DNA from 2 places in the Streptomyces sp. AM 4-1-1 genome. Region 2 is predicted to be linked to the other one. Evidence: riboswitches for the same ligand, from Rfam matches in the RefSeq annotation. Region 2 holds a riboswitch; the other holds the start of a gene.

Region 1 (8,586 bases), 2.9 Mb from region 2:
TCTTCGCGATGTACTTCACCCTGCGATCGGTGACGGGACCCGAGCACTGGAAGGAAATGGCGTCCAGCCTGAACCTTCCGTTCTCGGCCACGAACACCACGATCCTGGTGCTCTCTTCCCTCACCTGCCAGCTCGGCGTCTTCGCCGCGGAGCGGGGCGACGTGAAGAAGCTCCGTACCTGGTTCGTGATCACCTTCGTGATGGGTGCGATCTTCATCGGAGGCCAGGTCTTCGAGTACACCGAGCTGGTGAAGAAGGACGGCCTCTCGCTGTCCTCCGACCCCTACGGCTCGGCGTTCTACCTGACCACAGGCTTCCACGGTCTGCATGTGACAGGCGGTCTCATCGCCTTCCTGCTCGTCCTGGGCAGGACATACGCGGCCAAGAGATTCACCCACGAACAGGCCACCGCAGCCATCGTCGTGTCCTACTACTGGCACTTCGTCGATGTCGTGTGGATCGGCCTCTTCGCCACGATCTACCTGATCAAGTAACCGGGCTCGCACCCGACACCCATCCAGCATCGACGCAGAAGATCCTGACACCGGGGTAATCCGTGAAAAAGCTCTCCGCACGACGACGCCATCCTCTGGCGGCCGTCGTCGTACTACTCCTCGCGCTGGCGGCCACTGGGGGGCTGTACGCCGCGTTTGCGCCTGCGGGTAAGGCGCAGGCCGACGACACCGCCCAGTCCCTCGCCATCGAGGAGGGCAAGAAGCTCTACTCCGTCGGTTGCGCCAGCTGCCACGGAACCGGCGGTCAGGGCACCACCGACGGGCCACTCCTGGTCGGCGTGGGCTCGGCCGCCGTCGACTTCCAGGTCGGTACGGGCCGCATGCCCGCGCAGCAGCCGGGCGCCCAGGTACCGAAGAAGAAGGTCATCTACACGCAGCCCGAGATCGACCAGCTCGCGGCGTACGTCGCGTCGCTCGGCGCCGGTCCGATCACGCCGACCGACAAGCAGGTCAGCCCCGAGGGCGCGGACATCGCCAAGGGCGGTGAGCTGTTCCGCACCAACTGCGCCCAGTGCCACAACTTCACCGGCAAGGGCGGCGCGCTGACGCACGGCAAGTACGCCCCGAGCCTGGAAGGCGTCTCCCCGAAGCACCTCTACGAGGCCATGCAGACCGGCCCGCAGAGCATGCCCTCCTTCCCCGACACGACGATGCCGGAGAAGGAGAAGAAGGACATCATCGCGTACGTCCAGACGGTGAACGGTTCGGACACCGCGAGCCCCGGGGGCCTGTCCCTGGGCGGCCTCGGTCCCGTCAGCGAGGGTCTTTTCGGCTGGATCTTCGGGCTGGGTGGACTGATCGCAGTTGCCGTCTGGGTCGCGGCCCACACCGCTAAGGCCAAGAAGTCATGAGTAGCCAAGAGAATCCAGAAGAGAACCTGCCCGCTGAGCAGGACCCCGCGCACGGCGCGGTAGAGGGCGCGGGCGATCCGTTCGCCGACCCGGGGCTGCCGGCCCACCAGCCGCGCATCCAGGACATCGACGAACGGGCCGCGAAGCGGTCCGAGCGCACGGTCGCGCTCCTGTTCACGCTGTCCATGCTGGCGACGGTCGGCTTCATCGCCTCCTACGTCATCTTCCCGGTCGACAAGATCGTGTTCATCTGGCCGTTCGGCCACGTGAGCGCGCTCAACTTCTCGCTCGGGCTGACCCTGGGCGTGGCGCTCTTCGCGATCGGCGCCGGAGCCGTCCACTGGGCGCGCACCCTGATGTCCGACGTGGAAGTGGCCGACGAGCGGCACCCGATCGCGGCCGAGCCCGAGGTCAGGTCCAAGGTCCTCGCCGACTTCAAGGCCGGCGCCGAGGAGTCCGCCTTCGGCCGCCGCAAGCTGATCCGGAACACCATGTTCGGCGCGCTGGCCCTGGTGCCGCTCTCCGGTGTGGTGCTGCTGCGCGACCTCGGTCCGCTGCCGGAGAAGAAGCTCCGCTCCACCCTGTGGGCGAAGGGCAAGCAGCTCGTCAACATGAACACGATGCAGCCGCTGCGCCCCGAGGACGTCGCCGTCGGTTCGCTGACCTTCGCCATGCCCGAGGGCCTGGAGGAGGACGCGCACGACTTCCAGACGCAGATCGCCAAGGCCGCACTGATGATCGTCCGCATCGAGCCGGAGAACATCAAGGACAAGCGTGAGCGCGAGTGGGCCCACGAGGGAATCGTGGCCTTCTCGAAGATCTGCACCCACGTCGGCTGCCCGATCAGCCTGTACGAGCAGCAGACGCACCACGTGCTCTGCCCGTGCCACCAGTCCACCTTCGACCTCTCCGACGGCGCCCGCGTCATCTTCGGTCCGGCCGGCCACGCCCTTCCGCAGCTGCGGATCGGTGTGAACAGCGAGGGCAACCTCGAGGCGCTCGGGGACTTCGAAGAGCCCGTCGGTCCTGCCTTCTGGGAGCGCGGATGAGTACTGCGACATCGAACACGCCCGCCGCGGACGCGGCGGACAACCGCAAGGCACCCGCCGGTGAGCGGGTTGCCGACTGGGCGGACGGGCGGCTCGGGATCTACTCCCTGGCCAAGTCCAACATGCGCAAGATCTTCCCGGACCACTGGTCCTTCATGCTGGGCGAGATCTGCCTCTACAGCTTCATCATCATCATCCTCACGGGTGTGTATCTGACGCTGTTCTTCCACCCCAGCATGAACGAGGTCGTGTACCACGGCCCGTACGAGCCCATGCAGGGCATCCGGATGTCCGAGGCGTACGCGTCGACGCTGAACATCAGCTTCGACGTCCGCGGTGGTCTGCTGGTCCGGCAGATCCACCACTGGGCCGCGGTCATCTTCCTCGCCGGCATGTTCGTGCACATGATGCGCGTCTTCTTCACCGGCGCGTTCCGCAAGCCGCGTGAGATCAACTGGCTGTTCGGCTTCCTGCTGTTCGTCCTCGGCATGTTCACCGGTTTCACCGGCTACTCGCTCCCGGACGACCTGCTCTCGGGCACCGGTGTCCGCTTCACCCAGGGCGCGATCCTGTCGGTGCCGATCGTCGGCACCTACATCTCGATGTTCCTGTTCGGCGGGGAGTTCCCGGGCGGCGACTTCATCGCCCGGTTCTACTCGATCCACATCCTGCTGCTGCCGGGCATCATGCTCGGGCTGCTGGTGGCGCACCTGATCCTGGTCTTCTACCACAAGCACACGCAGTTCGCGGGCCCCGGCCGTACGAACAAGAACGTCGTCGGCATGCCGCTGCTCCCGGTGTACATGGCCAAGGCCGGCGGCTTCTTCTTCCTGGTCTTCGGCTTCATCGCGATCATCGCGGCGATCGCCTCGATCAACCCGATCTGGGGGATCGGCCCCTACCGGCCGGACCAGGTGTCGACGGGCGCCCAGCCGGACTGGTACATGGGCTTCGCCGAGGGCTTCGTCCGTGTGATGCCGGGCTGGGAGATCAACCTCTGGGGCCACACGCTGGTCCTGGGCGTGTTCATCCCGCTGGTGATCTTCGGTGTGGTGCTGGGAGCGCTCGCGCTCTGGCCGTTCATCGAGTCCTGGATCACCGGGGACAAGCGCGAGCACCACATCCTGGACCGTCCGCGCAACGCTCCGACCCGCACCTCGCTCGGTGTGGCCTGGGTGACGATCTACTTCGTCATGCTGATCGGTGGCGGCAACGACATCTGGGCGACCCACTTCCATCTGTCGATCAACGCGATCACCTGGTTCGTCCGGGTCGCCTTCTTCGTCGGACCGGTGCTCGCCTTCGTCGCCACCCGGCGGATCTGCCTCGGTCTTCAGCGTCGCGACCGGGAGAAGGTGCTGCACGGACGTGAGTCCGGCATCATCAAGCGCCTGCCGCACGGTGAGTTCGTCGAGATCCACGAGCCGCTCAGCCCGGGGCAGCTGCACACGCTCACCGCGCACGAGCAGTACACGCCCGAGGAGATCGGCGCGATCGTCGACGAGAACGGTGTCGAGCGCAAGGCGTCGTCGGTCCGCAAGCTCCGGGTCAGGCTCAGCAAGAGCCTGTACGGCGAGGACGCGCAGATCCCCAAGCCCACCACCGAGGAGTACAAGGAGATCACCAGCGGCCACGGTCACCACTGATCGCTTGAACTGAACGCCACAGCCGGAGCCCCGTCCATTCGCTGGACGGGGCTCTTCGCTGTCCCGGACGCTGGATAGGGTGGGGGCCGATCCTTCTATCGGCTGTGGACCCCCAGGAGCGGACCATGAACGTTGTGACCCCGGTCGGCGGCGACAGCGTGGCGGCCCGGTCCTGGCCCGGCGTGCTGAACCCCCTGCTGCGCGGCGAGGACCTGAGCGCGGACGACACCGCGTGGGCGATGAACCGCATCATGAGCGGCGAGGCGACGGACGCGCAGATCGCCGGCTTCGCCGTCGCGCTGCGCGCCAAGGGAGAGACCGTCGGCGAGGTCTCGGGACTCGTCAGGGCGATGTACGAGCACGCCCACACCATCGAAGTGCCGGGCCGGACGGTCGACATCGTCGGTACCGGCGGCGACCTGGCCAAGACGGTCAACATCTCCACGATGTCCGCGATCGTCGTCGCGGGCACCGGCGCCAAGGTCGTCAAGCACGGCAACCGCGCCTCGTCGTCGGCGAGCGGTGCCTCCGACGTCCTGGAGAAGCTCGGCGTCAACCTCGAACTGACGCCGCGGCGCGTCGTCGAGGTCGCCGAGGAGGCCGGCATCACCTTCTGCTTCGCGGTGAAGTTCCACCCCGCCCTGAGACACGCGGCCAAGGCCCGCAGGGAGCTGGGCGCGCAGACCACCTTCAACATCCTGGGACCGCTCACCAACCCGGCCCGGGTGCGGTCCCAGGCCATCGGGGTGGCCGATCTGCGGATGGCGCCCATCGTCGCGGGCGTCCTCGCCGAGCGCGGCAACTCCGCGCTGGTCTTCCGGGGCGACGACGGTCTCGACGAGCTGACCACCACCGCCACCTCCCGGGTCTGGACCGTCCGGGACGGCGCGGTGCGCGAGGAGCCGTTCGACCCGCGTGACGTCGGTCTGGCACTGGTACCGGTGGAGTCGCTGCGCGGCGCCGACGCCTCGTACAACGCCGATGTGGCCCGTCGGGTGCTGGCGGGCGAGAAGGGCCCGGTGCGGGACGCGGTGCTGCTCAACACGGCGGCGGCGCTGGTGGCGCTGGACCCGGCCGGGGGCACCCTGAACGAACAGCTCGCCGCCGGGATCGCGCGGGCCGCCGACTCCATCGACACCGGGGCGGCCGAACGGACGCTGGAGCGGTGGGTGGCGGCCAGCAACGCCTGACCGGCACCGGCTTGATCTCGACGAGGCGCGGTTCGAATCCTGGACCGCGCCTTGCGCATGTCCCCATGTGTGGCAAGATGCTGCGCAGGTCATGAGTGACAGCGACTACGGCCCCGGCCCGCTGTCCGGCAACCCTCCGTCCGTGGCGGGGTGCCCCGGGTGAAGACCAGGCCGCAGGCAGCGAGGTCTGCGGCAAGCGCGGACCCCTCGAAGCCTTGGGGTCCTGGTCCTCAGGGAGCCTCTTGTGAGCACGCGAATGCGCTAGGGCCATCGGCCCTCCTCCGCGCACTTTTCTTCCTTTCTCTCTTCCTCCCGCGCTGCCGCGTATCCGCCGGCGCGAGGAATTCGCCTGCCTGTTACGGGAGTTCGCCATGTCTGTCCCCACCGTTGCCGCCGACCGGTCCATTTGCGCCCCGCTGCCCGTTCTGGGACGTGATGTCACCGTTCCGCTCGTCACCGGGGGCGAGGCCGGTTACGCCGCACTCGACTACGCGGCCAGCGCGCCGGCCCTCCAGCGGGTGTGGGACGACATCGCCGCGTACGCCCCGTACTACGGCAGTGTCCACCGGGGTGCCGGATACCTCTCCCAGCTGTCCACCGACCTCTTCGAGAACAGCCGCCGAACGGTCGCCGACTTCCTCGGCTGCCGGCCGGAGGGCGACCAGGTGGTCTTCACCCGGTCGACCACCGACTCGCTCAATCTGCTCGCCGCGGTACTGCCCGCCGGCTGCGAGGTCTTCGTCTTCGAGACCGAGCACCACGCGTCCCTGCTGCCCTGGCGCGATGCCCGCGTGACCTACCTCGACGCCCCCCGTACCCCGGCCCAGGCCGTCGAGACGCTGGAGCGGGCACTCGCCGGCCGCGACCCCTACGGGCCCGCGCTGGTCTGCGTCACCGGCGCCTCCAACGTCACCGGTGAGCTGTGGCCGGTGCGGGAACTGGCCGCCGCGGCCCACGCGCACGGCGCCCGGATCGTGCTGGACGCCGCGCAGCTCGCGCCGCACCACCCGGTGGACATCGCGGAACTGGACGTCGACTGGATCGCCTTCTCCGGACACAAGCTGTACGCGCCGTTCGGTTCCGGAGTGCTCGCGGGCCGCGCCGACTGGCTGAGGGACGCCGAGCCGTACCTCGCGGGCGGCGGAGCCTCGCGCCAGGTCGCCCGGCGCGCCGACGGCGGGGTGGACGTCGAGTGGCACACCACCGCCGCCCGCCACGAGGCCGGTTCGCCCAATGTCATCGGCGTCTACGCCATCGCCTCCGCCTGCCAGGCCCTCACCGAGGCCGGCTTCGAGGGGCTGGTCGCCCGTGAGCAGGCGCTCATCGCCGAGGTCCGCGCGGGCCTCGCGGAGGTCCCCGAGGTCAGGGTGCTCTCGCTGTTCGGCGACGACGCCCCCCGGGTCGGCGTCATCTCCTTCGTCGTCGAGGGATGGAACAGCTCGCACTTCGCCGCCGCGCTCTCCGCGGAGTACGGCATCGGGGTGCGCGACGGTCTGTTCTGCGCGCACCCGCTGGTCCGCACCCTGCTCGGCAGCGACGCCCAGGACCCGGGCGAGTGCGGAGCGCCGGAGGGGGAGCCGGGGGAGCGGTCGCTGAACGCGATCCGGGTGAGCTTCGGCGCCGGCACGCCCGAGGAGCACGTGCGGCGCTTCGTCCGCGCGGTGCGGGAGCTGGTGCGTGACGGTGCCCAGTGGAAGTACCGCACCGAGGGCGGCCGCTGCGTCCCCGACCGGGGAACCGCGCAGCTCTGACCCTGCGGCCGGGGATGACGAACCGGCCGGGGCGGGCGGCGACCCGCTCCCGGCCGGGCGTCACCGACAGCCGGTGCACGGCGGTCCGGTGTACGGACAGTCCGGTGTACGGCGGTCCGTTGTACCGACAGTCGTCAGGCGTCGAGCCCGATGGCGAACGCCGCTTCCAGGTCGTGCTGGGAGTACGTACGGAACGCGACATGCGTGTCCGTGGCCTCGACCCCCGGTACCTTGCTGATCCGGCCGGGGATGATGTCCGCCAGATCGTCGTGCGCGGACACGCGGACGATGGCGATCAGGTCGTACGTACCGGTGACCGAGAAGACTTCGCTGACACTGTCCAGCGCGGCGATCGATTCGGCGATCTCGGGAATCCGGTCCACGCTGGTCTTGATGAGCACGATCGCGGTGATCACGGCTGGCTTTCTCCCTCGGTGGCCGTGGCTGGAGTCCTCACTCTAGCCCCACGCCGGAAACGCCCCCACGCGTAGAGGAAGCCGAGGCCGAAGCCCACCACGTGCGCGAGATAGGCCACCCCGGGACCGCTGCCCGCGCCCCGCGCCGCCAGCCACTGGAGAGCGAACCAGAAGACGAGCACGATCCAGGCGGGAAAGCGCAGCGGCAGGAAGAAGAGGAACGGGAAGAGACTGGTCACCCGGGCCCTGGGGAACAGACAGAGGAACGCGCCGAGCACCGCGGAGATCGCACCGGACGCGCCCACCAGGGTCTGGTCGGAACCGGCGTGCGCCGCCGCGTAGGCGACCAGTGCGAGACAGCCGCTGCCGAGGTAGAAGAGGGCGAACTCGACGTGCCCCATGCGCTCCTCGGTCATCGCCCCGAAGACGTACAGAAAGAGCATGTTGCCGAGCAGGTGCAGCCAGCTCCCGTGCACGAAGAGGGCGGTCAGCGGGGTGAGCGCCGCATGGACCGATCCGTCCCACAGCTCGCCGGGGATCACGCCCCAGCGCTCGAAGTACGCGGTCTGCTCGGCGAGGAGGGCTTCGGTCCGTCCGGAGGAGTTGAAGCCGGAGAGCGGGCTGATCAGGAAGACCAGGCCGCACAGCCCGATCAGGCCGTCGGTGACGGGGGGCCCGCCGGTGGACACCGCGCGTCGCAGTCTGCTGGCCACGCCCCGTCGCCGCTCGGTCATGTCCCAGAGCATGACGCACGGTGGGAGACCCGGACAGAGCGCCTCGCCGTGTTCATGGGTATGCGCGAGGCCGTAGGGTTACGGGGAGGACATCCGCAGTTCGACGGCGCACCGCGGGATACCGATGAGGCGACACATTCGTATGCCGAACGACGGACGACGAAAGAGGACGCAACGATGACGACGGTCCCCCTGCCGACCGATGCTACTCGCTGGCGCTGCACGCTCTGTGGAAATCTCACCCGCTTCGACGTGACCCGGTCGTCCAAGGTCGTGGAATACGTCCATCTGGACCTGGCGGGGAAGTCGAACGTCGAGGAGCGCGAGGTGGTCAGTGAGACCATCGAGTCGGTCCGTTGCCGTTGGTGCAACGCGCTGGATCAGATCGAACTGGTCGACAGGCCGGGTGCCGGCTCCTGACGGAGTCGTGCGCG
Region 2 (8,586 bases):
GTGCGCCGGAACGCGTCGACCGCGGCCGAATGTATCTGCCCAACTGCCCTCTGCAACAGGTCAATCCGACGAGAATTCTGGGCACGGGCGAACACCCGAAACAAGGGGAATTCGTGAGGACTCAGGGCAACCCGGGCCAGACAAAGGCCACTTAGCACTCAATGGGGTCGCGCACTTTGGCTGCTTCTTGTCGTACGGCGGCGCAATCACATGCGCGGACGCCGCGAGCAGCGGAGGGGGCTACCCACACTCTACCCCTCTCAACCATGCGAATTGCCCCCTCCGTCAGTTGCTCGGAGAGGGCAATCCAATGATCGGACATGTGCGACCGGACACGATTGGTCAGTTATGAGAGATCAGATATCGACGATCACATGGCGGCCGGTCCGGTGATGATCTTCCGGTATTACGGGGATGTCAGCAGCCGCCCGCTACGGCCGGAATGATCGAAATGCCCGCGCCGTCCGGGGTGACGGCGTCGAGGCCGCCCTCGAAGCGGACGTCGTCGTCGTTCACGTACACGTTGACGAAGCGGCGCAGCTTGCCCTGCTCGTCCAGCACGCGGGCGGCGATGCCCGGGTGGTTCCGCTCCAGGGACTCGATGACCTGGGACAGGTTCTCGCCCTCGGCGGGGACCTCCGACCGGCCGCCCGTGTAGGTACGGAGAATGGTGGGGATGCGGACCTTGACGCTCATGAGGGGTGCCTTCCTGGGATCTCGGGGGTCGTCGTCGTGCGGCGGCGGGCTCAGGCGCTGCCGAGGCCCGCGTCGCGGAACGCGTCCAGGCTCGGCCGGATCGTGGCGCTCAGGCCGGTCGTCGGGGAGACGGCGTCCAGCGTCTTCAGCCCGTCCCCGGTGTTCAGGACGACGGTGGTGAGCGTCGGGTCGAGCACACCGGCCTCGATCAGCTTCTTGGTGACACCGACCGTCACTCCGCCCGCGGTCTCCGCGAAGATGCCCTCGGTGCGGGCCAGCAGCTTGATCGCGTCCACGATCTGCTCGTCGTCGACGTCCTCGACCGCGCCGCCGGTCCGGCGCGCGATGTCCAGGACGTACGGGCCGTCCGCCGGGTTGCCGATCGCCAGGGACTTGGCGATGGTGTTCGGCTTCTGCGGGCGCACCACGTCGTGACCGGCCTTGAAGGCGGCGGAGACCGGGGAGCAGCCCTCGGCCTGGGCTCCGAAGATCTTGTACGGCTTGTCCTCGACCAGGCCGAGCTTGATCAGCTCCTGGAGCCCCTTGTCGATCTTGGTGAGCTGCGATCCGGACGCGATCGGGATGACGATCTGGTCGGGCAGCCGCCAGCCCAGCTGCTCGCAGATCTCGTACGCCAGGGTCTTGGAGCCCTCGCCGTAGTACGGGCGGAGGTTGACGTTGACGAAGCCCCAGCCCTCGCCGAGCGGGTCGCCGATCAGTTCCGAGCAGAAGCGGTTGACGTCGTCGTAGTTGCCCTCGATGCCGACCAGCTCACCGCCGTACACCGCGGCCATGACGACCTTGCCCTGCTCCAGGTCGTGCGGGATGAACACGCAGGAGCGGAAGCCGGCGCGGGCGGCCGCGGCTCCCACCGCGCCCGCGAGGTTGCCCGTGGAGGAGCAGGAGAGGGTGGTGAAACCGAAGGCGCGGGCGGCCTCGACGGCGATCGCCACGACCCGGTCCTTGAAGGAGTGGGTCGGGTTGCCCGAGTCGTCCTTGACGTACAGGGCGCCGGTGACGCCCAGCTCGCGGGCCAGGTTGTCGGCCTTGACCAGCTTGGTGAAGCCGGGGTTGATGTTCGGCTTCCCGGCGACGTCGGCCGGAACGGGAAGCAGCGGCGCGTACCGCCAGATGTTGTCGGGCCCTTCCGCGATGCGCTTCTTCAGCTCATCGGGGCTGCCGGTCGGCAGGTCGTACGCCACTTCGAGCGGCCCGAAACAGGACGCACAGGCGAAAAGGGGACCGAGTTCGAATCGCTCGCCGCACTCGCGGCAGGAGAGGGCTGCGGCGGGACCGAGGTCCACGGAAGAATCGATGTTCGTTGCGACAGTCTGCACAGCCATGATGGCGAGGCCCTTTCCTCATCTTCCTCGTGACGCGTTTCGCCACGAGACGGAATTGGCACCTACCCCACCGACCTTCGCGGTCGGCAGGAGGGTTGCCGGGGCTTCAACGGGCCGTTCCCTCTGCCCCTCTGGATGAGCGGTATGGCACTGGACCATGGATCCAGGCGTTTTTTCGCGGAACGACCCCGACATGCGACGGTGATCCGCGTTGTTCAAGACTGTAACCGAAGCACTGGACTGTTGAGATAGTCGTCCGAACCGCGAGATGCGTCACATAAGGGAGTTCCGACCGTGCTGGAAGAGGTGGAACGCTGGCTGACCAGGCGTTCCTGGTCGGCCGACGAGCGTCCGGCGCAGCGGCTCCCGGCCGCCAAGGCGCGGGCCGAGTCGGCCGGCCCGAGGGGCGCGGGGGGCGGCGCCACCGTGAGCGTCGTGCTGCCCGCGCTGAACGAGGAGGCGACGGTCGGCGCGATCGTCGCCACGATCCGGCGCGAGCTGATGGAGAACATCCCGCTGGTCGACGAGCTGGTGGTGATCGACTCGGGTTCGACGGACGCGACCGCCGAGGTGGCCAGGCGGGCCGGCGCCCGGGTCGTGCACCGGGACACGATCCTGCCCCGGCTGCCCGCGTCCCCCGGCAAGGGCGAGGTCCTGTGGCGGTCACTCCTGGTCACCAGTGGGGACATCGTCTGTTTCGTCGACGCCGATCTGCGGGAGTTCTCCGCGGACTTCGTCTCCGGCATCGTCGGCCCGCTGCTCACGGACCCCGAGGTGCAGTTCGTGAAGGCCATGTACGACCGTCCGCTGGGTGACGAGGCGGGCCAGGGCGGTCGCGTCACCGAACTGGTGGCCCGGCCGCTGCTCAATCTGCACTGGCCGCGGCTGGCCGGGTTCGTGCAGCCGCTGGGCGGCGAGTACGCGGTCCGGCGGTCCCTCCTCGAACGGCTGCCCTTCCCGGTCGGTTACGGAGTGGAGCTGGGCCTCCTCGTCGACGCCCTGCACACCGTCGGTCTGGACGCGCTGGCGCAGGTCGACGTCGGGGTCCGCAAACACCGCCACCAGGACGGCCGGGCGCTGGGCCGGATGGCGGCGGCGATCTACCGGACGGCACAACTGCGCCTTTCCCGGGGCTCGTTGGTACGCCCGGAGATCACGCAGTTCGAGCGGGGCGAGCACGGATTCGTACCGCGTACCTACCCCGTGGACACCGAGGAACGGCCGCCGATGCTGGAGATGCCGGAGTACCGATCGCGCCACGCGGCGTGACGTGGGACGTTTGGGTGGAGCAGGTTCGGGCTAGGTTCGGTGACATGGTCTCCGAGCACGCCAAGGCACAGGTACTCGTCGCGTCCAACCGCGGCCCCGTCTCGTACACACTGCGCGACGACGGTGAGCTGGACTCGAAGCGGGGCGGGGGCGGGCTGGTGTCCGGCCTGTCGGCGATCGGCTCGGACGCCGACTCGCTGTGGGTGTGCGCGGCGCTCGGCGAGGGCGACCGCGAGGCGGTCGTGCGCGGGATCGGCGAGCCGGGTGTCCGGATGCTCGACATCGACCCCGAGGTGCACGCCGACGCGTACAACGGCATCGCGAACTCCGTGCTGTGGTTCGTCCACCACCTGCTCTACCAGACCCCGATGGAGCCGGTGTTCGACGCCCGGTTCCGGCGGCGGTGGGCGTCGTACGAGGCGTACAACCGGGCCTTCGCCGATGCGCTCGCCGAGGAGGCCGCCGAGGGCGCCTCGGTGCTGGTGCAGGACTACCACCTGTCGCTGGTGCCGGGGATGCTCCGGGAGCTGCGCCCCGACCTGCGGATCGGGCACTTCTCGCACACCCCGTGGGCGCCCGTCGACTACTTCCGGCTGCTGCCCGACGACATCGCCGAACAGCTGCTGCGCGGCATCCTGGGCGCGGACCGGGCGGCGTTCCTGACCCGGCGCTGGGCCGACGCGTTCATCAGCTGCTGCACGGAGATCCTGGGCGGCACGGGCGGCACCAGGATCGGGGTGCACGGCCTCGGCGCGGACGCGGACTTCCTGCGCAGGCGCGCGCACGAGCCGGACGTGGACCAGCGGATGGCGGCGCTGCGCGAGGAGATCGGGGGCGACGCCGACCGCAAGGTGATCGTGCGGGTGGACCGCACGGAGCTGTCGAAGAACATCGTGCGCGGCCTCCACGCCTTCCGCCAGCTCCTCGACGAGCACCCCGAGTGGCACGGGCGGGTGACGCACGTGGCGTTCGCGTATCCGTCGCGGCAGGACCTGGCGGTGTACCGCGACTACACCTCACAGGTGGAGTCGGTGGCCGCGCAGATCAACGCCCGGTACGCGGCGCCCGGCTGGATGCCGGTCCTGCTGCACGTCAAGGACGACTTCGCACGTTCCCTCGCGGCGTACCGGCTGGCGGACGTGGCCCTGGTCAACCCGATCCGCGACGGCATGAACCTCGTCGCGAAGGAGGTCCCGGTGGTCTCGGACGACGGCTGTGTGCTGGTGCTGTCGCGCGAGGCGGGGGCGTACGAGGAGCTGGGCGACGACGCGATCGTGGTGAACCCGTACGACGTCTCCGCCACGGCCGACGCCCTGCACGAGGCACTGCTGATGGACGACACCGAGCGGGCGTCGCGCACCGAACGGCTGGCCGCCGCGTCGACGGCGCTGCCGCCGCAGCAGTGGTTCCTGGATCAGCTGGAGGCGCTGCGCAAGGAGTGACGGGGGTGACGGGGTGACGGTCGAGCGTCCTGTGTGCGCCGACGCGCGATCCGCTCCGCGGTCAAGGCGCGTGGCCGCCCGCACGGGCGCTCGACGCCGGTGGGAGCCTGTGTCCGCCGCCCGTTCGTCCCGGGAGAGGCCGCCATCGTCCGCCGACGCGTGTGAGCGGGTTCGAGGTCACGGCAGGGTGAGGATGCGGGGACCGTCCCGGGTGATGGCGACGGTGTGTTCGATGTGGGCGGCCCGGCTGCCGTCGATCGTGCGCAGGGTCCATCCGTCGGGGTCGGTGCGGTAGTCGTCGCGTCCTCCGGCCATGAGCATGGGTTCGATGGCGAGGGTGAGGCCGTGGCGCAGGGCGAAGCCGCGGCCGGGCCGTCCGTGGTTGGGGACGTAGGGGTCTTCGTGCATCTGACGGCCGATGCCGTGGCCGCCGAAGTCGGCCGGCATGCCGCAGCGAGCGGTGCGGGCGACGGTGTTGACGGCGTGGGAGATGTCCCCGATGCGGTGGCCGACGGTGGCGGCGGCGATGCCGGCGTCCAGTGCCCGCTGGGTGGCGGCGATGAGTTCCAGATCGGCGGGACGGGGGGTGCCGACGGTGAAGCTGATCGCGGCGTCGCCGGTCCAGCCGTCGAGTTCGGCCCCGCAGTCGATGCTGACCAGATCGCCGTCGCGCAGGCGGTAGTCGTCGGGGATGCCGTGCACGAGGGCGTCGTTGACGGAGGCGCAGATCACCCCCGGGAAGGGGGTGGGGGCGAAGGAGGGCTGGTAGCCCAGGAACGGAGAGCGCGCCCCGGCCTTGGTCAGGACGGTGCGGGCGGCTTCGTCGAGCTCGCGCAGGCGGACCCCCACGGCTGCGGATCGGCGGGCGGCCGCGAGGGCCTGGGCCACGACGCGTCCGGCCTCACGCATCGTCTCCAGTGCCGTGTCGGTCTTGATCTCCACCATGGTCGTGACTCCCTGCGATGCGACGTCCCCAATACTTATACCGGTATTAGTATCACGGACATAGTGGAAGTCTCTCTGGGGTCGCGAGAGCGCCGACACGGGGAGCGGTCCGGGGCCGTGCCCCGCGAGGGCCGGCGGTGATCGCGGCACGATGGATGTGGCAGCGGTGGCCGGGAGTCGGCTGCCGACAGGGTTGTCCGGGGACGTCGCCGTACGCTGCGTGGACCGCACCACTTCAGCCGTCGACCGGCAGTTCGCGAGTGAGCGACCAGCCCGCCCCCGGACCGAGAAGCCGTTCCTGTACGTCGTCGTGTGCGCGGCCGGAATCGCCGACGACGCCGGCGAGCTGATCACGGCCGCCCAGCGGGCCACGGCCTTTCGTTCGGGTCAGGCCGGATCAGGGAGCGGGCTCCGCTGCCGTGCGCCGCAAGGCGGAGGAGGGAGTCATGGCGGGTCATGGCGGAGCCGTGCCGACCGACGGCAACGCCGCGAGATGTGTTGCCGGAGCCCGCGAGCCCGGCCCGACCCGAACGAAAGGCCCAAACTGGGAGGTGGGTGTCGTCGCCACCCCGCAGGGCCTCGGCTTCATCGACACGGCGGCGGTCGAGGAGCAGACCGGATACCCGATCCGCTCGGCCTCGCGCGCGCCGGGCGAGCCTCGACCGCTGCCGCCCCGGACGCCGTCGCGGTGGCCACGGCCACCTTCGACACGATCGACACACGATCAACAAGTGGGCCGCCGGGGCGTTCGACACCCTGGCCCTGGCCCTGGCCCTGGGCATCCTGTGCGAGGCCCACGGCTTCGGCGTCCCGACGGCGGTCCTGCCGTACCTGAACGCGGCCCAGGCCGTCCGGACCGCCTATCGGCTGAGCCCGGACCGGCTGAGCGGGACGGGCGTCCTGATCAGCTCGCGAAAGACCCACGAACCCGGAACCGGTGGCCGTCCGGACCGCTTCCGCCGGGAGGCGGCGCTGGAACCGCTCACACCGCTCACACTCTGGCCGTTCGGCCCCTGACCGCTCGGCCCCGCCTGATCGGCGCCGCCCGGCTCGTGACAGCCCCACTGCGGAGGGGTGACGAGCGAAGGGGCCGTAGCCGGGGCAGAAGGCCGCCGTTGATGATCAGTTGCTGTCGGACATGACCCCGGCCAGGGCCGACAGGAAGTCGACGACGGCGGGCGGGCCGGAGAGCAGCAGGTCCGCCCGGTCCGCCAGTTCGGGCACCTCGGCGCTGCCGCTGCACACCAGCAGGCCAGGGATGCCGTCGGCGCCCTCGGCGCGCAGCCGTTCCACGGCGGCGTACGCGGCGAGGTCGCCGAGGTCGTCCCCGGCGTACAGGACGGATTCTGCGTCCACCTCACGCAGGTACTCCGTGAGGGCCACGCCCTTGTCCATGCCGGGCGGGCGCAGCTCCAGGACGAGGCGGCCCGGTTCGACGATCAGGCCGTGTTCGGCGGCCAGTTCGGTGAGGGGATCGCGCAGGGCGTCGAACGCGGCCTGCGGGTCGGCGGCGCGACGGGTGTGGACGGCGAGGGCCTGCCCCTTCTCCTCCACCCAGGTGCCCTGCCAGGAGCTGAACCGGTCGAGGAGGGTGGGGAGTTCGGCGCGTACGGCGGTGACGCCGGGGTGCGGGGCGGGGGCGTGGACGGCGTCGGTGGCGGCGTCCCAGCGTTCGGCGCCGTAGTGGCCGAGTACGACGAGGTGGTCGAGCCCGGCGACTCCGGCGAACCCGCCGTGCCGGACCGCGACCGCCGCCGGGCGTCCGGTGATCACGGCGATCGAGGCGACCTTCGGCGCGAGCGCGACGAGCGCGGGCACGGCGCCGGGATGGGCCCTGGCCTGTTCCGGGTCGGGCACGATGTCGGCGAGGGTGCCGTCGAAATCGAGGGCGACGACGGCCCGGTCGGGGCGGGCCAGAAGCGCTTCGAGCCCTTCTCGGCCGGCCTCGGTGGTCGGAGCGGGCAGTGCTGCGGGGGTGCTGACCATGGGTCGACCCTATCGGCGCCCCGGGCCACCGGCCACGGGGGGAACGGCCGGACGGGGTGAGTGGGACGTGCGAGGTGGGTGGAGGCGGGTGAGGTGGGTGGAGATGGGGTGGGTGGAGGTGGGTGAGGTGGGTGGAGGTGGGTGCCAGGGCGCTCCCAGGTTCGGGGCTTCGCCGGACCCGACCCCGGACCCGCCGGACCCCGGACCCCGGACCCGACTCGCCGGACCCCGGACCCCGGACCCGCCCCGTCGAACCCGTCGGTCCCGTCGGTCCCGTCTCAGCGGCGGGTCCGGCGGGCGGCCCGGACGCGGCGCAGGCGGTTCACGGTCACCGGGTCCTCCTCCGCCGCTCTCGGGTCGTCGAGGAGGGCGTTCAGCAGTTGGTAGTAGCGGGTGGGCGAGATGCCCAGCTGCTCCCGGATCGCCCGCTCCTTGACGCCGGGCCCGGCCCAGGATCGCCGTTCCACCGCCAGGACCGCCCGGTCCCGGTCGCTCAGCCCGGGGGGCGGTGTGGGCGCGGCGGGCTGTCGGAGAGGTTCCTCCGGGGCGGCCTCCCCCTGCGGGCCGGAGGACGGTGTGGCAGGGGCAGCCGTGCCGGGAGGTGCCCCGTCGGGGGTGCCGAGAGGTGCCCCGTCGGGGGTGCCGAGAGGTGCCCCGTCGGGCGGTTCGGGTGATCTCTCGGAGGGCGGGTCGGGGCGGGGGGCGGTCATATCAGCCAACATAACGCCCGTCTCGGACGGTCAGCCCTGACACCGCGACGACACCGCGACCGGGCGCCCCGACACCGCTTCGACCGTCCGCGACGACGACGATGACGACGACGAGGCCGGCCGGCACCGCAACCAACCACCCCGGCATCCCGGCACCCCGCACTCCGGCACTCCGGCACTCCGGCACTCCGGCAC

The links. A riboswitch is a leader RNA that binds a small molecule or an ion and turns the genes downstream of it on or off. The one in region 2 is predicted to bind S-adenosylmethionine.
Region 1: it holds a riboswitch for S-adenosylmethionine, as region 2 does, so the genes downstream of both, PZB75_RS06145 (aminotransferase class V-fold PLP-dependent enzyme) here and thrC (threonine synthase) in region 2, are expected to answer to the same signal.

Annotation. Positions count from the first base shown of each region.
Region 1 is NZ_CP119145.1:1,477,001-1,485,586, reverse strand. It holds gene PZB75_RS06170 (heme-copper oxidase subunit III) at 1-494, shown strand, start outside; gene PZB75_RS06165 (c-type cytochrome) at 557-1,366, shown strand; gene PZB75_RS06160 (Rieske 2Fe-2S domain-containing protein) at 1,363-2,415, shown strand; gene PZB75_RS06155 (cytochrome bc complex cytochrome b subunit) at 2,412-4,061, shown strand; gene trpD (anthranilate phosphoribosyltransferase) at 4,187-5,251, shown strand; SAM riboswitch class IV at 5,339-5,456, shown strand; gene PZB75_RS06145 (aminotransferase class V-fold PLP-dependent enzyme) at 5,623-7,002, shown strand; gene PZB75_RS06140 (Lrp/AsnC ligand binding domain-containing protein) at 7,137-7,418, opposite strand; gene PZB75_RS06135 (rhomboid family intramembrane serine protease) at 7,415-8,152, opposite strand; gene PZB75_RS06130 (hypothetical protein) at 8,330-8,572, shown strand.
Region 2 is NZ_CP119145.1:4,354,162-4,362,747, reverse strand. It holds gene PZB75_RS18445 (MoaD/ThiS family protein) at 418-696, opposite strand; gene thrC (threonine synthase) at 747-2,039, opposite strand; SAM riboswitch class I at 2,055-2,181, opposite strand; gene PZB75_RS18435 (glucosyl-3-phosphoglycerate synthase) at 2,334-3,308, shown strand; gene PZB75_RS18430 (trehalose-6-phosphate synthase) at 3,353-4,750, shown strand; gene map (type I methionyl aminopeptidase) at 4,928-5,695, opposite strand; partial or broken gene PZB75_RS18420 (flavoprotein) at 5,994-6,059, shown strand; partial or broken gene PZB75_RS18415 (flavoprotein) at 6,142-6,712, shown strand; gene otsB (trehalose-phosphatase) at 6,818-7,681, opposite strand; gene PZB75_RS18405 (DUF3263 domain-containing protein) at 7,960-8,178, opposite strand.